3 regions of the Streptomyces sp. NPDC046261 genome follow, and region 2 is predicted to be linked to each of the others. Evidence: riboswitches for the same ligand, from Rfam matches in the RefSeq annotation. Region 2 holds a riboswitch; each other region holds the start of a gene.
What was found. Region 2 has a riboswitch for cobalamin ahead of ABZ956_RS26015 (cobalamin biosynthesis protein). Riboswitches for the same ligand answer to the same signal wherever they lie in the genome.
Positions count from the first base shown of each region.

Region 1: linked by a shared signal. The riboswitch ahead of ABZ956_RS02005 (ribonucleoside-diphosphate reductase subunit alpha) and the one ahead of ABZ956_RS26015 (cobalamin biosynthesis protein) in region 2 are both predicted to bind cobalamin.
Region 3: linked by a shared signal. The riboswitch ahead of metE (5-methyltetrahydropteroyltriglutamate--homocysteine S-methyltransferase) and the one ahead of ABZ956_RS26015 (cobalamin biosynthesis protein) in region 2 are both predicted to bind cobalamin.

Region 1 is NZ_JBEYZU010000001.1:426,032-432,899, forward strand. It holds gene ABZ956_RS02000 (ribonucleotide-diphosphate reductase subunit beta) at 1-926, opposite strand, end outside; gene ABZ956_RS02005 (ribonucleoside-diphosphate reductase subunit alpha) at 917-3,292, opposite strand; cobalamin riboswitch at 3,454-3,598, opposite strand; gene mctP (monocarboxylate uptake permease MctP) at 3,741-5,372, opposite strand; gene ABZ956_RS02015 (DUF3311 domain-containing protein) at 5,369-5,647, opposite strand; gene ABZ956_RS02020 (glycoside hydrolase family 3 protein) at 5,750-6,868, opposite strand, start outside.
Region 2 is NZ_JBEYZU010000020.1:44,395-51,262, reverse strand. It holds gene ABZ956_RS26030 (class II aldolase/adducin family protein) at 1-265, opposite strand, end outside; gene ABZ956_RS26025 (inorganic phosphate transporter) at 378-1,619, shown strand; gene ABZ956_RS26020 (hypothetical protein) at 1,646-1,885, shown strand; cobalamin riboswitch at 2,062-2,193, shown strand; gene ABZ956_RS26015 (cobalamin biosynthesis protein) at 2,360-3,346, shown strand; gene ABZ956_RS26010 (cobyric acid synthase) at 3,343-4,890, shown strand; gene ABZ956_RS26005 (putative cobaltochelatase) at 5,057-6,868, shown strand, end outside.
Region 3 is NZ_JBEYZU010000003.1:377,427-384,294, reverse strand. It holds gene ABZ956_RS08535 (histidine phosphatase family protein) at 1-430, shown strand, start outside; gene metE (5-methyltetrahydropteroyltriglutamate--homocysteine S-methyltransferase) at 712-3,042, opposite strand; cobalamin riboswitch at 3,204-3,360, opposite strand; gene ABZ956_RS08525 (alpha/beta hydrolase-fold protein) at 3,556-4,671, shown strand; gene ABZ956_RS08520 (serine/threonine-protein kinase) at 4,790-6,148, shown strand; gene ABZ956_RS08515 (DUF6777 domain-containing protein) at 6,221-6,868, shown strand, end outside.

The DNA of each region.
Region 1 (6,868 bases), on a different contig from region 2:
TCCATGAAGGAGAAAGGGTTCTCCGAGCCGTAGACCGGCGCGAAGCCCAGCCGCTGGAGGCGCTGGTCGGCCACGCACTGCAGGTACTCGCGCATGGACTCGGTGTTCATGCCCGGCAGGCCCTCGCCGCACAGGTCACGGCCGAACTGCAGCTCCGCCTCGACGGCCTCCTTCAGCATGTCGGTGACCTGCCGCTGGAGCTCGTCGTCGAAGAGGTCGGGCTCCTCCTGGCGGACGGTGTCCACGACCTCGAACGCGAAGTTCATGTGCATGGTCTCGTCGCGGAAGACCCAGTTGGTGCCGGTCGCCAGGCCGTGCAGCAGGCCGCGGCTGCGGAACCAGTACACGTAGGCGAAGGCGCCGTAGAAGAACAGGCCCTCGATGCAGGCGGCGAAGCAGATCAGGTTGAGCAGGAAGCGACGGCGGTCGGCCTTCGTCTCCAGCCGCTCCAGCTTCTCGACCTCGTTGATCCACTTGAAGCAGAACTGGGCCTTCTCACGGATCGAGGGGATGTTCTCGACCGCGTCGAAGGCGGCGGCGCGGTCATCCGGGTCGGGCAGGTAGGTGTCCAGCAGGGTCAGATAGAACTGGACGTGCACGGCCTCCTCGAAGAGCTGCCGCGACAGGTACAGCCGCGCCTCGGGGGAGTTGATGTGCTTGTACAGCGTCAGGACCAGGTTGTTGGCCACGATCGAGTCGCCGGTCGCGAAGAACGCGACCAGGCGGCCGATCATGTGCTGCTCACCCGGGGACAGCTTGGCGAGGTCGGCCACGTCCGAGTGGAGGTCGACCTCCTCCACGGTCCAGGTGTTCTTGATCGCGTCGCGGTAGCGGTCGTAGAAGTCCGGGTACCGCATGGGACGCAGGGTCAGTTCGAAGCCCGGGTCGAGCAGGTTCTTCTCGGTGGGGGCGGTCATTACTGGCATGCCTCGCAGGACTCGGGGTTCTCAAGGGAGCAGGCGATGGCGTCCGCGTCGGGCGCGGCCTGCTGCACGGGAATGGTGGCGGCGGCGCCGGCCGACCGGGCGATCCGGGTCGCCGGACGCGAGCGCAGGTAGTACGTCGTCTTGATGCCCTGCTTCCAGGCGTACGCGTACATCGAGCTGAGCTTGCCGATGGTGGGCGAGGCCATGAAGAGGTTCAGCGACTGGCTCTGGTCCAGGTACGGCGTACGGGCCGCGGCCATGTCGATCAGGTAGCGCTGCGGGATCTCCCAGGCGGTGCGGTACAGGTCGCGCACCTCCTGCGGGATCCACTTCAGGTCCTGGATGGAGCCGTTGGCGTCCGTCATGGCGTCGCGGGTCGTGCGGTCCCACACGCCGAGCTTCTTGAGGTCCTCCACCAGGTAGGTGTTGACCTGCAGGAACTCGCCGGAGAGCGTCTCGCGCTTGAAGAGGTTGGAGACCTGCGGCTCGATGCACTCGTACACGCCCGCGATCGAGGCGATGGTCGCCGTGGGGGCGATCGCCAGCAGCAGGGAGTTGCGCATGCCGACCTCGGCGATGCGCGCGCGCAGCGCGTCCCACCGGTCCGCCCAGGCCGGGACGGCGTTGGGGTAGTGGTCCGGGTGCAGCACGCCACGGGCGGTGCGGGTCGCGGACCAGGCCGCGTGCGGGCCGTGCCGCTCGGCGAGGTCGGCGGACGCCTCGTACGCCGCGAGCATGATGCGCTCGGAGATGCGGGTGGACAGCTCCTTCGCCTCGGGGGAGTCGAAGGGCAGCCGCAGCCGGAAGAAGACGTCCTGCAGGCCCATCAGGCCCAGGCCCACCGGGCGCCAGCGGTTGTTGGACTTCCCGGCCTGCTCGGTCGGGTAGAAGTTGATGTCCACGACGCGGTCGAGGAAGGTGACGGCCGTACGGACCGTACGGTCGAGCTTCTCCCAGTCCATCTCGCCGTCGGCACCCAGGTGCTGCGCGAGGTTGACCGAGCCCAGGTTGCAGACCGCGGTCTCGCTGTCGTCGGTGACCTCGAGGATCTCGGTGCAGAGGTTCGAGGAGTGGACGACCTTGCCCTTTTCGGCCGTCTGGTTGGCGGTGCGGTTGGCGGCGTCCTTGAACGTCATCCAGCCGTTGCCGGTCTGCGCGAGGGTGCGCATCATGCGGGCGTAGAGCACGCGGGCCGGGATCTGCTTGACGGCCTTGCCCTCGGCCTCGTACCGGCGGTACGCGGCGTCGAACTCGTCGCCGTAGAGGTCGACCAGGTCGGGCGTGTCGGCCGGGGAGAACAGCGACCAGTCGGCGTCCGCCTCGACGCGGCGCATGAACTCGTCCGGGATCCAGTGCGCGATGTTGAGGTTGTGCGTCCGGCGGGCCTCCTCACCGGTGTTGTCGCGCAGCTCCAGGAACTCCTCGATGTCCGCGTGCCAGGTCTCCAGGTAGACGCAGGCCGCGCCCTTGCGCCGGCCGCCCTGGTTGACCGCCGCGACGGAGGCGTCGAGGGTGCGCAGGAACGGCACGATGCCGTTGGAGTGGCCGTTGGTGCCGCGGATCAGCGAGCCGCGCGAGCGGATGCGCGAGTAGGACAGGCCGATGCCGCCCGCGTGCTTCGACAGGCGCGCCACCTGGTGGTAGCGGTCGTAGATCGAGTCCAGCTCGTCCAGCGGCGAGTCCAGCAGGTAGCAGGACGACATCTGCGGGTGGCGGGTGCCGGAGTTGAAGAGCGTGGGGGAGGACGGCAGGTAGGAGAGCGTGCTGGTGAGCGAGTAGAGCTCGGCCACGTCCTCCAGGGCCCGCACGGAGTGGTCCTCGGCCAGGCCGCAGGCCACGCGCAGCAGGAAGTGCTGCGGGGTCTCGATCACGTCGCGGGTGATCGGGTGGCGCAGCAGGTAGCGGCTGTGCAGGGTGCGCAGGCCGAAGTAGCCGAAGCGGTCGTCGGCGCCGTCGGCCAGCGCCTGGTCCACCAGCGCGTCCAGGCGCTCGGCGTGGGTGGCCACGAAGGCGGCGGTCTCGTCCGCGATCAGGCCCTCGCGGTGGCCCACGGCGACCGAGGCGGAGAAGGACGTCGCACCCTGGCCGGCCGCCTCGTCGGCGATGGCACGGGTGAGCAGCCGGGCGGCGAGCTTGGAGTACTCGGGCTCCTCGGCGATGAGACCGGCGGCGGCCTCGGTGGCGAGGGAGCGCAGCTCGGCCTCGTCCGAACCGGGGTGCCGGCCGCGCAGCGCGGCGGCGGCGACCTTGCCCGGGTCGGTGGCGGGCAGATCGGCGGTGAGATCGGTCAGGGTGCGCAGCAGCGCGGTCCCGGGGCCGCCGGCTTCCGCGTTCGCTGAGACCGGATCTGCGGGCGCGATGGTCACGTGTGGCTCTCCCTCGCTCGGCTGGGTGGGCCGGGCGGGAGCGCGCGACGGTCGCGTACGGGCATGCCGCTTGCACCAGGGCATGCCTCGTAGGCGTCCGTCGGCCCAACCCGCGGGGCCCGGACGAATTCAACGCCCATAGCCGAGCCCAGGGCAGGCTCGGTGGTGGACGCGCTGTCGGCAGGTCCTCGGACTTCGGGTGCGCTGGGTATATGCGCACACATACACCGTTGCGGGACAGTTCCGGATTTCCACCGGATTCCCCTGCGACGACAGCGAGGACGAGCATACATCTAGTGCCGGGCCTCGTACGCGCCCCCACATGTTGTGTCGTCCCGTCATGAAGCGGTTGCGGAATGTGCTAACGGGCGGTCCTGGCAGGGCAAGCGAGGAGGGCCGTCACGCCCCCTGGGCGGGGGTGTGACGGCCCTCTGGGGGTGGGCCCGGGTCAGTGCCCGCCGGGGGCTCCCACGGTGGCCGGGGGGAGGTCCGTACGGACGCCCGGGTCGCCGGCGTCGGCGGTGTAGTCCGACGGCCGGGTCTGGTCGACGCCGTCGGGCGCCTTCAGCGCCCTGAGGGCGAATGTCGCCACGATGACGACGATCACATTGATGACGAAGGCGGTGAGGCCGATGTAGCCCTTCTCGCCGATGAGCGGGATCAGGTTGGTGTTCCCGAAGTGGTCCTGGGTGGCGCTCGGCGTCTCGTACGCCCGCCAGGTCCCGTAGAGCATGCCGGCCGCCCACCCCGCGAGCAGCGCCCAGCGGTGGCACCAGCGGGTGAAGAGTCCGCCGACCAGGGCCGGGACGGTCTGCAGGATCCAGATGCCGCCCAGCAGCTGGAAGTTGATGGCGACCGTTTTGTCCATGGTCAGGACGAAGACGAGGGCGCCGACCTTCACCAGCAGGGAGGCCAGCTTGGAGACCTTTGCCTCGTGTTCGGGCGAAGCGTCCGGCTTGATGAAGTCCTTGTAGATGTTGCGGGTGAACAGATTTGCCGCCGCGATCGACATGATGGCCGCCGGAACGAGCGCGCCGATGCCGATGGCCGCGAAGGCCACACCCGTGAACCAGTCGGGGAACATGTCCTCGAAAAGCTGCGGGATCGCCAGCTGTCCGTTCTTCACCTTCACCCCGGCGGCGATGGCCATGAAGCCGAGCATGGCGAGCAGGCCCAGCATCAGGGAGTAAAGGGGAAGGATGGTGGTGTTGCGGCGGATGACATTGCGGCCCTTGCTGGAAAGCACCGCGGTCACCGAGTGGGGATACAGGAACAGCGCCATCGCCGAGCCCAGCGCGAGCGTCGCGTACGCCCACTGCGCCTGCGCTCCGGTGACCAGTGAACCGCGCGGCTTGCCGGTGGCCGGGTTTTCGGCCGCGAACGCCTCGCCGGCCTTGGCGAAGATGTCCCCGAAGCCGCCGAGCCGCAACGGGATGTAGATGATCGCCACGATGATCACGATGTAGATCAGGGTGTCCTTGACGAAGGCGATCAGCGCGGGCGCGCGCAGTCCCGAGGAATAGGTGTAGGCCGCGAGCACACCGAAGGCGATCAGCAGTGGCAGGTCCTTCACGAACCAGTTGGTGTCCTCTCCGCCGCCGACGCCCATGACGTCCAGAACCGCCTGGATACCCACCAATTGCAGCGCGATGTACGGCATGGTGGCGAGGATCCCGGTCAGCGCCAGGGCCAGCGAGAGGCCCTTGGAGCCGAACCGGCCCCGGACGAAGTCCGAGGAGGTCACATAGCCGTGCTTGTGCGCGACCGACCAGAGGCGGGGCAGGAAGGTGAACACCAGGGGGTAACAGAGAATGGTGTACGGCACCGCGAAGAAGCCCGCCGCGCCGCCCGCGTAAATGGCGGCCGGGACGGCCACGAACGTATACGCGGTATAGAGGTCGCCGCCGAGCAGGAACCAGGTGACCCAGGTGCCGAAGGAGCGGCCGCCCAGCCCCCACTCGTCGAGATTGTTCGCGTTCTCCGCGCGCCGCCACTTCGAGGCCAGAAAGCCCATCACCGTGACGGCGAGGAAGAAGATGATGAAGACGGTGAGCGCGACACCGTTCACGCCGTCCTTCATCGCGGCTCACCTCCCGCGCGCGCCCGCGCCCGCCGCTCGTGACGGCGGACGATGACGTAGGCGACGACGGTGAGCAGCGTCGAGAGGACGACCCACAGCATCTGGTACCAGTAGAAGAAGGGAATCCCGATGAAGGACGGGGTGAGCCGGGAGTAGGAGTCGACCCAGAGCATCGCCGCGAAAGGCAGGGCCAGGCATACGCCGGCGATGACCAGTGGCATGGTGACGACCGGTTCGCGGCCGCTCCCGGGTGGTTGCGCGGGTGGTTCCGACATACGTGACTCCGTCCCCTGAGCGATCACTTGCGTAATGCGCAGGAAATCTAGGGGAGGGCGCCTCCGGACGTCACCCCCTATCCGCATATCGGAACGACAACGTCAGAAGGCGTACGTTCCGCTTGTGCCGGTGAGGAACTCGGCCGCCGCCAGGCCCGATACGCGGGTGGCCCCGTGGGTCGCCAGGTGCGGGGCGCCCGGGGCGCCGGCGCCGGGCACGCCCATCTCGACGACGACCGCGTCGGGCCGCCGGCGCAGGAGGCGGCCGAGGGCGGCGGCCATCCAGGAGTGCCGGGCCGCGTCGCGGACCACGACGACCAGCGGGCGGCCGACGGCGGGGACGAGCGCGGCGCGCTCCAAAGCGGCTTCGTCACCGGTCAGTTCGGGCTGGGTCAGCCGCACGGACGTGGTGGCGGGTCGCAGCTCGCGCAGGGGCGCGGCCAGCCCCCAGGGGGTCTGCCGGTCGATGGCGAGGGTGGAGGTGGGGGCGAGCTCGACGACGTGCGGGTCGGCGCCCAGGGGCAGCGCGGCGCCCGCCGCGCCGGTGACGCGCAGGGCGCGCCGGGCGGCGCGCAGCCCGACGTCGGAGCGGGCGCCGTCGCCGGCCGCGCGGGCGGCCCGGAACCGCTCCCCGGACCAGGCGGCGAACTCCGCGACCCGGCCCGCCGCCTCGGCCAGCCGCCGCTCCGGCAGGGTGCCGTCGTGAACGGCCGCGACCAGTGCGGCCGTCAGCCGCTCGGTCGTCGCCTCGGTCGCGCTCTCGCCGCCGACGCACACCGCGTCCGCGCCGCCCGCAACGGCCCGTACGGTCGCGCCGTCGATGCCGTAGCGGGAGGTCACGGCGCGCATCTCGATGCCGTCGGTGACGACCAGTCCGTCGAAGCCCAGCCGGGTGCGCAGCAGGTCGACCAGGACGCGCCGGCTGAGCGTGGCCGGGAGGTCGGGGTCGAGCGCGGGGACCAGGAGGTGACCGGTCATCACCACGCGGACTCCCGCCTCGATCGCGGCGACGAAGGGCGGCAGGGCGGTCCCCTCGATCGCGGCGGCGGAGGCGGTGACGGTGGGCAGGTCGTGGTGGGAGTCGACGGCCGTGTCGCCGTGGCCGGGGAAGTGCTTGGCGCAGGCGGCGACCCCCGCCGACTGCAGCCCGCGCACCCAGGCCGCCGTGTGCCGGGCCACGAGGGCGGTGCGGGAGCCGAAGGACCGCACCCCGATGACCGG
Region 2 (6,868 bases):
GCATCGGCAGCTCGCTGGTGGGGGCGAGGTCGCCCAGCACCTGGCGGCCGTCGAGGTCCACGCCGACCGCGTCGCCGGGGCCCAGCCGGTCGTAGGGGACGCCGGTGGGAGTGACAAGGACCACGTCGCCGGCGCGCGCCGAGACGTTGCCGGAGGTGCCCACCACGAGCCCCTCGGCGGTGGTGCGGCGGGCGGTGGCCACGACCTGGGCCCAGACGCGCGGTATGTCGTCCCGTGTGCCCCCTGCCCGTTCGAACGCCTTCATCGGTCTTCGCCTCCGGTTCGCGTCATCGACGAGCCCGTCCCAGTTCACCTTCCGTTCACCCAGGGTCCCTACGGTCGCCGCGTACTGACCATCGAGCTGATTGCCTGGGTGAATGGAAAACATCACGCTTCTCATCGGGATCGTGATCGTCACGGCCTTGGTGTTCGACTTTACGAACGGCTTCCACGACACGGCCAACGCCATGGCCACCACCATCTCCACCGGGGCGCTCAAGCCCAAGACCGCGGTGGCCATGTCGGCCGTGCTCAACCTCGTCGGCGCGTTCCTGTCCGTCGAGGTGGCGGCGACGATCTCCAAGGGCATCGTCGACGAATCAGGCATCCGGCCGGAGATCATCTTCGCCGGACTGGTCGGCGCGATCGTGTGGAACCTGCTCACCTGGCTCGCGGGCCTGCCCTCCAGCTCCTCGCACGCGCTGTTCGGCGGCCTGATCGGCGCGACCATCGCCTCGGTGGGCACCGGCGCCGTCCACGGTGACGCCGTCGTCATGAAGGTCCTCATCCCCGCCGTCGTCGCCCCGGTCGTGGCCGGCCTGGCGACCGTGCTGGCCACCCGCATGACCTACCGCATGGCGCGCAACACCGACCCCGAGGCCAGCGCCAAGGGCTACCGCGCCGGGCAGATCGCCTCGGCCGCCCTGGTCTCCCTCGCCCACGGCACCAACGACGCCCAGAAGACCATGGGCGTCATCACCCTCGCGCTGATCTCCGGTGGCGCGCTGGGCGCCGACGCCGACCCGCCGATGTGGGTCATCGCCTCCGCCGGCATCGCCATCGCGCTCGGCACCTACCTGGGCGGCTGGCGCATCATCCGCACCCTGGGCAAGGGCCTGGCCGACATCCAGCCGCCGCAGGGCTTCGCCGCCCAGACCGGCGCCGCCGTCACCATCCTGGCCTCCTCCCACATCGGCTTCGCGCTCTCCACCACCCAGGTCTGCTCCGGCGCCGTCATGGGCGCGGGTATGGGCCGCAAGGGCGGCGTGGTGCGCTGGTCCACCGCCGGCCGCATGATCGCCGCCTGGGGCCTGACCCTCCCGGCCGCCGGCCTCGTCGGCGCCGGCGCCGCGCTCCTGGCCGACCAGGGCGACTGGGGCGTCACCACCGTCGCCGTCCTGGCCGTGGCCGCCTGCGGCGCGATCTGGCTGGCCTCGCGCCGCAAGCCGGTCACCCACGACAATGTCAACGACCTCAACGAGCCGCAGGGCGTCCAGGTCCCGGCCGAGCCCGTCGGCGTGGTGACCGCGGCCCTCCAGGCCGTCGCCCCGCCGCCGCCGGCCGGCGCCACCCCCGCCCCGGCCGCCACCCCCGCCCCCGCCGCCGCGACGGCCGGCTGACCGCCGGGCAACGGAGGAGAACCACCATGAACATCGACTGGGCAGCTCTCGGCCAGGTCTTCGGCGTCAGCCTCGTGGTCACCATCGGCCTCGTGGCCGTCTTCACCCTCGGCATCGTGGGCACGTCCCGCAAGCCCGGGTCCGCCACGGCCACGGCCACCGCTCCGGCGGCCGGCCCGACCGTCCTCGCGCGCTCCGGCGCCTACGCCTGCTTCGCGCTGTGCGCGGCCGCCGTGGGGTACGGCATCTACCTGATCGTCGCCTGACGCGACCCGACGCACCCGTGCGCGCGAAGCGCCGGTCCGGCACCGCCGGACCGGCGCTTCGTCGTTGCCCGCGTCGCCCGCCGCCCCACCCGTGGCCGGCAGTCTCACCGCAGGTCAGGGTGGGTTGACTGCCCTTCCCGGACCGTGGTGGACTTCCGGAGCCAAACGGCGACAGCAGAGGAAGCCGGTGCGAATCCGGCGCGGTCCCGCCACTGTCACCGGGGAGTGTCCCCCCACCCGAGGGCCACGGTCCGCCGTCCGCGGGCCGGAAGGCCGGGGGCGACGCCGATCCGGGAGCCAGGAGACTCTGGTCGCCGGTCACGTCGAGCCAGGGCGCGGACCCTGAGTGAGGACACATCGCCATGCCCGGCTGCCGCCGACCCCTGCCCTTCGCGCCCCTTGTGCCCCCTGCGCACCCTTGCCGCCCCGGTGTGACGGCGGCCTGATCCGATGCGCCCGACGCGCAGTGATCACATGAGCGGCAACCACCTGAGCGGGGGTCACCCGGGCGGCGACCCTCTCGTCTTCGCCTACGGCGCCGCGCTCGGCTTCGCCTGCGACCTCGTGGTGGGCGACCCGCGCCGCGGCCACCCCGTCGCCGCCTTCGGCCGCGCCGCGCAGGCCGTCGAAGCGCGCCTGTGGCGCGACCACCGCGGCTACGGCACCCTGCACGCGCTGCTGTGCGCGGGCGGCACGGCGGCCACCGCCGCCGCGCTGTCCCGTGCCGCACGCCGCTCCCCCGCCGCCGGCATCGCGCTGACCGCCGCCGCGACCTGGGCCGTGCTGGGCGGTACGACGCTGGGCCGCGAGGCCCGGGCGGTCGGCGGGGCCCTGGCGGCGGGCGACCTGGAGGTCGCCCGGGAACGGCTGCCGCACCTGTGCGGGCGCGACCCGCAGGCACTGGACGGGCAGCAGATCGCACGGGCCGTCGTCGAATCCGTCGCCGAGAACACCTCCGACGCCGTCGTGGGCGCCCTGGTGTGGGGCGCCCTGGCCGGGGTGCCCGGCCTGGCCGGCTTCCGCGCCGTCAACACCCTCGACGCCATGGTCGGCCACAAGTCGCCCCGCCACCGGCGGTTCGGCTGGGCCTCCGCCCGGCTCGACGACGTCGTCGGCTGGCCCGGCGCCCGCCTCACCGCCGCCCTCACCGTCCTCGCCGGCCCCGACCCGCGCGGCGCCTGGCGCGTGGCCCGGCGCGACGCCGGGCGCCACCCCAGCCCCAACGCCGGCCCCGTCGAGGCCGCCTTCGCCGGCGCGCTCGGCGTCCGCCTCGGCGGCACCCTCGCCTACGCCGGCCGCGTCGAACACCGCCCCGTCCTGGGCGCGGAGAACCGGCCCGTGGCCGTGCCGGACATCGAACGCGCCGTGCGGCTCTCGCGCCGGGTCTCGGGGCTGGCCCTGGGAACCGCCGTGGTGGGCAGGCTCTTGCTCGCACACTTCGCCAGAAGGAGGAATCGGTGACAGCCGACAGGAGCGGGCCCGCGCGCCCGCTGGGCGGGGGCCTGCTGGTGGCCGGGACCACCTCGGACGCGGGCAAGTCCGTCGTGACGGCCGGCATCTGCCGCTGGCTGGTCCGCAAGGGCGTCAAGGTCGCGCCGTTCAAGGCACAGAACATGTCGCTCAACTCCTTCGTCACGCGCGAGGGAGCGGAGATAGGGCGCGCCCAGGCCATGCAGGCGGCGGCCGCCCGCGTCGAGCCGAGCGCGCTGATGAACCCCGTGCTGCTCAAGCCCGGCGGGGACCGGAGCAGCCAGGTCGTGCTCATGGGCAAGCCGGTCGGCGAGCTCAGCGCCCGCGGCTACCACGCGGGCCGGCAGGAGCAGTTGTTCGACACGGTGACCGAGTGCCTGCGGGAGCTGCGGCGTACCCACGACGCGGTGATCTGCGAGGGCGCGGGCAGCCCGGCGGAGATCAACCTGCGCCGCAGCGACATCGTCAACATGGGCATCGCCCGCGCGGGCCGGCTGCCGGTGGTGGTGGTCGGCGACATCGACCGCGGCGGGGTCTTCGCCTCCTTCTTCGGCACGACCGCGCTGCTCTCCCGCGAGGACCAGGAGCTGATAGCCGGCTACCTGGTCAACAAGTTCCGCGGCGACGTGACGCTGCTGGAACCGGGCCTGGACATGCTCCACGGCCTGACGGGCCGGCGGACGTTCGGCGTGCTGCCGTTCGCCCACGGCCTGGGCATCGACGAGGAGGACGGCCTGCGCGTGTCGCTGCGCGGCGCCGTGCGCGAGTCGGTGGTGGCCCCGCCGCACGGCGCGGACGTGCTGCGCGTGGCGGTGTGCGCGGTGCCGCTGATGTCCAACTTCACGGACGTCGACGCGCTCGCCGCCGAGCCCGGCGTCGTCGTCCGCTTCGTCGACCGCCCCGAGGAGCTCGCCGACGCGGACCTGGTCGTGGTCCCGGGCACCCGCGGGACGGTACGGGCGCTGACGTGGCTGCGCGAGCGCGGCCTGGCGGACGCGCTGCTGCGCAGGGCCGCCGAGGGCCGCCCGGTGCTGGGCGTCTGCGGCGGCTTCCAGATACTGGGCGAGCGCATCGACGACGAGGTGGAGTCACGGGCCGGCTCGGTCGAGGGCCTGGGCCTGCTGCCGGTACGCGTGCGGTTCGCGGTGGACAAGACCCTGGCCAGACCGGTCGGCGAGGCTTTGGGCGAGCGGGTGGAGGGCTACGAGATCCACCACGGCGTCGCCGACGTCCTGGGCGGCGACGAGCCGTTCCTGGACGGCTGCCGCGTGGGTGCCGTGTGGGGCACGCACTGGCACGGCTCGCTGGAGAGCGACGGCTTCCGGCGCGCGTTCCTGCGGCGGGTGGCGAAGGCGGCCGGGCGGGCGTTCGTCCCGGCGCCGGACACGTCGTTCGCCGAGCTGCGCGAGGAACAGCTGGACCGCCTGGGCGACCTGATCGAGGACCACGCGGACACGGACGCGCTGCTGCGCCTGATCGAGGACGGGGTGCCCGTGCCGAACGGTTACCCGTTCATACCGCCGGGGGCGCCGTGAGTAGGGGAATCCCCGCACGAGCGGGGAGCACAGCAGGGCTTCAACGAAGTGATCGCCGAAGAGCGGACCAACCCCGCCGGTGCGGGGAGCAGAAGGCAAGCATGACCCTCAACTGCGGCAACGGCCGACGCATTCGGCGAGAACCCCTCGAAGGAGTGACCAGCGCATGAACACCACCTATCCCTTCACTGCGATCGTCGGCATGGAGGATCTGCGCCTGGCTCTCCTGCTGAATGCGGTCTCCCCAGCTGTGGGCGGTGTGCTCGTACGCGGCGAGAAGGGCACGGCCAAGTCGACGGCAGTTCGCGGTGTCGCGACGCTGATGCCGCCGGTCGCCGTCATCGACGGCTGCAGGTTCTCCTGTGACCCGACGTCGCCGGACCCGGCGTGTCCGGACGGGCCGCACGGGGCCGATGCCTTGAGCGACACCCGGCCCGCGCGGATGGTCGAACTGCCCGTCGGAGCCTCGGAGGACCGACTCGTCGGCGCTCTCGACATCGAGCGGGCCCTGTCCGAGGGCGTGAAGGCCTTCGAGCCCGGCCTTCTGGCCGACGCGCACCGAGGCGTGCTGTACGTCGACGAGGTCAACCTCCTCCACGACCACCTGGTGGACCTCTTGCTCGACGCGGCAGCGATGGGCGCCTCCTACGTCGAGCGCGAAGGCGTCTCCGTCCGCCACGCCTCCCGCTTCCTCCTCGTCGGCACCATGAACCCCGAAGAGGGCGAGCTGCGCCCGCAGCTGCTGGACCGGTTCGGGCTCACCGTCGAGGTCGCGGCCTCGCGGGAGACCGAGGAGCGGGTCGAGGTCGTACGCCGCCGGCTCGCCTACGACGAGGACCCCGCCGCCTTCGCCGCCAAGTGGGCGGCGGAGGAGGACGCGCTGCGCGAGCGCATCGCCGCCGCCCGCGCGCTGCTGCCCGGCGTCCGGCTCGGGGACGGCGCGCTGCGCCGGATCGCGGCGGTGTGCGCCGGCTTCGAGGTGGACGGCATGCGCGCGGACATCGTCACCGCGCGCACGGCGACGGCGCTGGCCGCCTGGGCGGGGCGCACGGAGGTGAGCACCGCGGACGTACGGCAGGCGGCGCTGCTGTCGCTGCCGCACCGGCGCCGGCGCAATCCGTTCGACGCCCCCGGCCTGGACGAGGACAAGCTCGACGAGATCCTGCGGCAGTTCGAGGACGACGAGCCCGAGCCGGACCCCGAGCCGGACCCCGACGGCCCGCGGCCCGACGGCGACGGTCCCGAGGGCGGTCCCGACGGCGGCGGGCGGCCGCCGCAGGACGGGCCGGGCCCCGAAGGCACCCCTGACCTGCCGCAGCAGCGGCAGGACTCCGAGTCCCCCGCCCCGCGGGAGAACGCGCACGCGCCCGAGGGGGCGCCCGGCGACGGCGGGGGCGAGATGCCTGCCGTCGCGGCGGCCGACCCCTTCCGTACGCGCCGCTTCGACGTGCCGGGCCTGGGCGAGGGCGCCGACGGGCGCCGGTCGCGCGCCCTCACCGCGCACGGCCGTACGACGGGGGCGCGCCGCCCCCGCGGCGGGACCCTGTCCAAGCTGCACCTGGCGGCTACCGTGCGGGCCGCGGCCCCGCACCAGCGGGCGCGCGGGCGCGGCGGCCCCGGGCTGGTGGTCCGGCGCGACGACCTGCGCGAGGCGGTGCGCGAGGGCCGCGAGGGCAATCTGGTGCTGTTCGTCGTCGACGCCTCCGGCTCCATGGCGGCGCGCAAGCGGATGAGTGCCGTCAAGGGCGCGGTGCTGTCGCTGTTGCTGGACGCGTACCAGCGCCGCGACAAGATCGGCATGATCAGCTTCCGCGGCACGGAGGCGGAGGTGGCGCTGCCGCCGACGTCCTCGGTGGAGGCGGGCGCGGCGCGGCTGGCGAAGCTGGCGACCGGTGGCCGTACGCCGCTGGCCGCGGGGCTGTTGCAGGCGCACGACGTGCTGCGCGTGGAGCGGATGCGGGACCCCTCGCGCCGCCCG
Region 3 (6,868 bases), on a different contig from region 2:
GCGCTGCCGGGAGACGGCCGCCGCGCTGGGCCTGGACCCGGCCCCCGCCCCGGGGTTGCGTGACCTCGAGGTGGGCCGGTGGCGGGGCCGGTCGCTGGAGGAGCTGGCGGCCGGCGAACCGGAGGCGGTGGCGGCCTGGCTGGCGGACCCCGGGGCCGCGCCGCACGGCGGCGAGAGCGTGCTCGACCTGGTCGCCCGGGTGGGCGGCTGGCTGGACGGCCTGGCCGGGGGCGACGGCGGCCGGATCCTGGCCGTGGCGGATCCCGCGGTGATCCGCGCGGCGGCCGTCCACGCGCTCGGGCTGCCGCCGGCGGTGTTCTGGCGCCTGGACGTGGCCCCTCTGACCCTGACCGAGCTGACCGGCCGCGCCGGACGGTGGAACCTGCGCTGCGGCCGCCCGCTCACGGCGCCCGCCCCGGCGGCCGGCTGATCCGCGGGAGCCGCCGCGCCGGCCCTGCCCCGCCGCCCCTCAGCAGCGGTACGGGCCGGCGCGGCGGCGGCTTCGGGGGCCGGTGACCATAACGGTCGGCCTTGTGCGGACCGTTATGGTCACCGGCCGGCCGGGGCCGGCGGCTCACCGCCACGACGGCCCGGCCGGCTCGCCACGGGCCGACCGCGGGGCCGCGTGGCTCCGCCGCGGAGGGCCGGGGCCATCGCTCAGCCGCTACCGCGGCACACCCGGCCGGTCGCCCGGGGCGTTGCCCCGCCCGGCTACTGCCCGCCGCCGCGCTCCGCGCGGACCCGGCGGGCGGCCTCGACCAGGTGCTCGAGCGAGGTCCGTACCTCCGCCCAGCCACGGGTCTTCAGACCGCAGTCCGGGTTGACCCACAGCCGCTCCGCCGGGATGGCCTCAAGGCCCGTGCGCAGCAGCGCGGCGATCTCCTCGGTGTCCGGGACGCGTGGTGAGTGGATGTCGTAGACGCCCGGACCGACGGCGTGCGCGTAGCCGGCCGCGGCCAGTTCACCGGCGACCTGCATGCGGGAGCGGGCGGCCTCCAGGCTGATGACGTCGGCGTCCAGGTCCTCGATGGCGGCCATGATGTCGCCGAACTCCGCGTAGCACATGTGGGTGTGGATCTGGGTGTCCGCCCGGACCCCGGCCGTGGTGAGCCGGAACGCCTCGGTGGCCCACGCCAGGTACTCCGCCCGGTCGGCCGTGCGCAGCGGCAGCGTCTCGCGCAGCGCGGGCTCGTCAACCTGGATGACGGCCGTGCCCGCGGCCTCGAGGTCGCCGACCTCGTCCCGCAGGGCGAGGGCGACCTGGCGGGCGGTGACGGCGAGCGGCTGGTCGTCGCGGACGAAGGACCAGGCGAGCATGGTGACGGGACCGGTGAGCATCCCCTTGACGGGACGCCGGGTGTGGGACTGGGCGTAGGTCGTCCAGGCCACGGTCATCGGCTCGGGGCGGGAGATGTCGCCGGCGAGGATCGGCGGGCGGACGTAGCGGGTGCCGTAGGACTGCACCCAGCCGTGCTGGGTGGCCAGGTAGCCGGTCAGCCGCTCGGCGAAGTACTGCACCATGTCGTTGCGTTCGGGCTCGCCGTGGACGAGGACGTCGAGCCCGGCCTTGTCCTGGAAGGCCAGGACCTCGCGGATCTCGGTCGCGACGCGCTCGTCGTAGGCGGCGGCGTCGATACGCCCGGCGCGCAGGTCGGCGCGGGCGGTGCGCAGTTCGCGGGTCTGGGGGAAGGATCCGATGGTCGTGGTGGGCAGCAGCGGCAGGCCGAGCCGGGCCTGCTGGGCGACGGCGCGCTCGGGGTACGGCTGAGGGCGGCGGGCGTCCGCGGCGGTGACGGCCTCCGCGCGGGCCCGTACGGCCGGGTCGCGGGTGAGGGCGGAGGCGGCGCGGGAGGCCCGGGCGGAGCGGTTGGCGGCGAGCTGCGGGGCGATGGTGTCGATGCCCTCGTTCAGGCCGCGGGCGAGGGTGACGGTCTCCTCGGCCTTCTGCCGGGCGAAGGCGAGCCAGCGGGCGACCTGCGGGTCGACGTCGCGCTCGGCGGTGGCGTCGAGGGGGACGTGCAGCAGGGAGCAGGAGGGGGCGACGTCCACCCGGTCGGCGAGGCCGAGGAGGGTGGCGAGGGTGGACAGGGACCGCTCGAGGTCGTTGATCCATACGTTGCGGCCGTCGATGACGCCCGCGATCAGGCGCTTGCCGGGCAGGCCGCCGGCGGCGGCGAGGGCGTCGAGGTTGGCGGCGGCGCGCCCGGTGAAGTCCAGGGCCAGGCCCTCGACGGGGGACTTCGCGAGGACGGGCAGGGCGTCGCCCAGGCGGTCGAAGTAGGTGGCGGCCAGCAGCTTGGGCCGGTCGGTGAGCGCGCCCAGCTCCCGGTAGGCGCGGGCGGCGGCGTTCAGTACGGCCGGGGGCTGGTCCTGCACCAGGGCGGGCTCGTCGAGCTGGACCCAGGTGGCGCCGGCGGCTCGCAGGTCGGAGAGGACCTCGGCGTACACGGGCAGCAGCCGGTCGAGGAGGGTGAGGGGCTGGAAGCCGGGCGGTGCGCCGGGCGCGGGTTTGGCCAGCAGCAGATAGGTGAGGGGGCCGACGAGCACGGGCCGGGCCGTGTGCCCCAGGGCGAGGGCCTGCCTCAACTCGCCTGTCTGCTTGCTGGAGTCGGCGGTGAAGGCGGTGTCAGGGCCCAGTTCGGGCACGAGGTAGTGGTAGTTGGTGTCGAACCACTTCGTCATCTCCAGCGGCGGCAGCTGCTGGGTGCCGCGGGCCATGGCGAAGTAGCCGTCCAGGGCGTCGGCCTCGACGGCGGCGCGGTACCGCTCGGGGACGGCGCCGATCATGACGGTGGTGTCCAGGACGTGGTCGTAGAGCGAGAAGTCCCCGGTGGGGACCTCGTGGACGCCGGCGTCGGCCAGGCGCCGCCAGGCGTCGCGGCGCAGGGCGGCCGCGGTGTCGTGCAGGGCGGCGGCGTCGACGCGGCCGGCCCAGTAGCCCTCCACGGCCTTCTTCAGTTCACGGCCGGGCCCCTGCCGGGGGTAGCCGTGGACGGTGGCCCGGGCGCGGACGGCGGCGGGGGCGGTGGGGTCTGTTGCCACGGAACTCTCCTTCGCGAGTCGCGGGGGGATCCCGGTGGGGGCCCGAGCGGACGAAGGATCGGCAGATGGTGGCGGAGCGCGCCCAGGCGTGCCCGTCCGTACCGCCGGCCCGCCCTCGAGGCCACCGAGATCGCCGCGTGCGGTCGCACGCGGGCAGCGGCAGGTATTCGGACTCGCGGGCACGCCGTGTCCGGAATCAGGACACGGCACCTATTGGCCGTCGCTTCCCGGGCCGCTGGGGCGGTCCAGTGCGTATGACGGCGGTCGTTCCCGCTCACCGCTGCGGGGCAGTCCCGGATTTCCACCGGGTTCCCTCTTGCGACGCGCCCGCCTGGACGGCGGGGCGAACCGGCTGCGCCTTCACCCTAGACGCACCGGCCCGCCGGCCGACAGGGGTTGCCCGGACAGGTTCGATCTTGGATGCCGCCACAAATATGACCAAAGCAGGAAACCCCGGCCGGTCGTACTCCCTCTTCACTCCCGGAGAACCCACTCCGAGGAGGAGCGACAACCGTGGGCCTTACGTCACAGACTTTCCTGCTGTTCCTGGTGGTCATCGCCGTCGCGCTGGCCGCCCTCGTGATGTGGCTGTGGCCGCGGGCCGCGAAGAAGGGCCTCCCGGCGCTGCTCTCCCGGCTCGGTCTGCTCGTGGTGGCGCAGCTCGGCATCCTGTCGGTGCTGCTCGTCGCGGCGAACAACGAGTTCGGCTTCTACTCCACCTGGAACGAGCTCCTCGGCCGCAACTCCAGCAAGCAGGAGGTGCGGGAGGGCAAGGACGGCAAGCGGCCGCCCGCGCTCGTCGTCAAGGGGCAGGAGTCCGTCGGTCTGGGTCAGAAGGAGAAGGCCGGCCAGGTCGACCGGATCGAGATACGCGGCCCCGTCAGCGGGCTGAGCATGGACGGCTTCGCCTACCTGCCGCCGCAGTACTTCCAGAAGGGGCACGAGAACGACAGGTTCCCCGTGATCGTGGCGATCACGGGGCAGCCCGGCGTCTCCAAAAACCTCATCACCCAGATCAAGGTCCCGCAGGCGGCCTCCCGCGCCGTCGTGGCCAAGGAGATCCGACCGACGATCGTGCTGATGGTCCGGCCGTCGGTGGTGGCGGACCGCGACACCAACTGCACGGACGTGCCGGGCGGTCCCCAGGCCATGACGTTCTTCAACCAGGACCTGCCCATCGCCGTCAACGACGTCTACCGCGCGGACAACTCCCGGGGCGGCTGGGGCGCGGTGGGCAACTCCACCGGCGGGTACTGCGCGCTGAAGGCGGCCATGACCAATCCGGCCCGCTACGGCGCCGCGGCCGGGCTGTCCACCGACCTCTTCGCGCGCCAGGACCGCGACACCGGTGACCTCTACGCGGGCAACAAGCAGATCAAGAACGAGTCCGACCTGATCTGGCGCCTGGAGCACATGGCCCCGCCGCCGGTGTCGCTGCTCCTGGGCGCCAGCAAGAAGGGCGAGGAGAAGTACTACGAGCCCATGCTGAAGTTCGCCGGGAAGGCCAAGGCGCCGACCAAGGTCGACCAGCTGGTCCGCGAGGAGGGCGGCCACAACTTCCAGACCTGGCGCGAGGAATACCCCGAGGTCCTGCGCTGGCTCGACAAACAGCTGACCGCCCGCCGGTAAGGATCAGCGGACCTTCCCGCGCGGCCGGGAACGGTTTCGGCCACAGCCACGTCCCAGCCAGTGTGGCCCGAATGCGCACGGCTCGGTACGCCGTACGCAGGGGGAGGGGGCGTACGGCATGGACGGGATGGACACCACGCGGCGCAAGCCGCTGCTGGCCGGGCGGTACCGGCTCATGGAACGGCTGGGCCAGGGCGGGATGGGCGTCGTCTGGCTCGCCCTGGACGAGGTGCTCGACCGGGAGGTCGCGGCCAAGGAGGTCCGGGCGCCGGAGCACATGCGCGACGAGGACGTCCGGGTGCTGTACGCGCGCCTGAAGCAGGAGGCGCGGGCCGCCGCGCGGGTCGCCCACCCTCATGTGATCACCGTCCACGACGTGGTCGAGCAGGAGGGCCGCCCCTGGATCGTCATGGAGCTGGTGCGCGGTCAGTCGCTGGACGGGGTGCTCCGGCAGGAGGGCGTCCTCCAGCCCAAGGAGGCCGCCAGAATCGGCGCCCAGGTGCTGCAGGCGCTGCGCGCCGCCCATGCCGTGGGGGTGCTGCACCGTGACGTCAAGCCGGCGAACGTGCTGCTGGAGGCCGGGGGCCGGGTGGTGCTCACCGACTTCGGCATCGCCGTCATCGAGGGGGCCGGCACCCTGACGCGCACCGGCGATCTGGTCGGCTCCGCCGAGTACCTCGCCCCGGAGCGCGCCACGGGCCGCCGCCCGGGAATCCCCTCCGACCTGTGGTCGCTGGGCACCCTGTTGTACGTGGCCGTGGAGGGGGTCTCCCCGTTCCGCCGGGGTGACGCGCTCAGCACGCTGCGGGCCGTCGTCGACGACGAGCCCGCGCCGCCCCGGCGGGCCGGGCCGCTGACGCCGGTGCTGGAGGGGCTGCTGCGCAAGGACCCGGAGGCCCGCATGGGTTCGGCGGAGGCGGAGCAGCTCCTGGAGCGCGTCGCGAGCGGCCTGCTCACGGAGGAGCCGCCCGGGTACGTCCGTACCGCCCTGGACGAGCGGGTGCGCCACCCGAACGCGGGACCGCCGCTGACGGTGCCCGACACGCCGACGCCGCGCGTCGATGTGCCGGTCGGGCTGCAGCAGGGCGGCCTGTCGACGCCCCTGGTCGCCCCCGCCCCGGCCCCGGAGGGGTCCACCCCGTCCGTCGGGTACCCGTCGCGTCCGCGGCCGCACCCCGGGCCGGTGCCGGTGCCGGGACCGGGCCCGGAGCCGGTGCCGCGCAGGGCCGGGTGGATCGTGGCGGTCGTGGTCGCGCTGGTGCTGCTCGCCGGAGGGGTCGCCGCCCTGATGGCCCTGCGGAACGACGGCGGTTCGCAGCCGGGCGGCGGCAACCCGGGCGGCGGACCCACCGGGGTGGCCACGCCCCAGCAGACGGACGGCACATCGGAGCCGGAGACTCCCGGACCCACCACGGATCCGGGCACCGGCCCGACGGGGTACGCCAGTTGCGGCAGCGGCTGGGTGACCTCGTGCTGAAACGCGTACGGACTGGAACGTCGGAATTCGTTGACCGGCTATCGGGGGGTGTGCGCTGTGAGGCGCGAACGCATGAGGATCGTCTCCCTGCTGGCCGTCTGCGCGCTGCTGGGCGGCGCGGGGGCGGTGGGCTGTTCGAAGGCTTCGAAGAAGATGGTCGCGGAGATAGCCCTGGAGGCCGCGGGGGTGATCGCACCGGGTGCGTTCATACCGGCACCGGGCACCGATCTGCAGGGCGTCAAGGCCCTGCCCCGCGGCGGTGACCAGGCGGCCGGCGCCCGGGGCGTCATCGGCGGCGTCCCCGGCAAGACCCGCTGCGACAAGAACAAGCTGATCAGCGAGCTCCTGCGCGACCGCGTCAAGGGAGCGGCCTGGGCCAAGGTCCGGAAGATCCCCTTCGAGAAGATCGAGGAGCACGTCAGGGGCCTGAGCGAGGGCCATGTGCTCGTGGACACCCTGGTCAGGAACCACAACTACCAGGGGGACGGCAAGACGGTCTCGTATCTGTCCGTCGTCCAGGTGGGCACCGCGATGCTCTTCGACGCGTACCGCAATCCGGCGGTCAAGTGCAATTGCGGCAACCCGCTGCTGCAGCCCGAGAGCAACATCGACCGCATGGCGTCCACATACACCGGGCAGCACTGGGAGAGCTTCCAGAACTCGCAGGTCACCGTCATCGCCCCCAGGCCCCTGGAGGAGGGGCCGATGAAGACCCTGCCG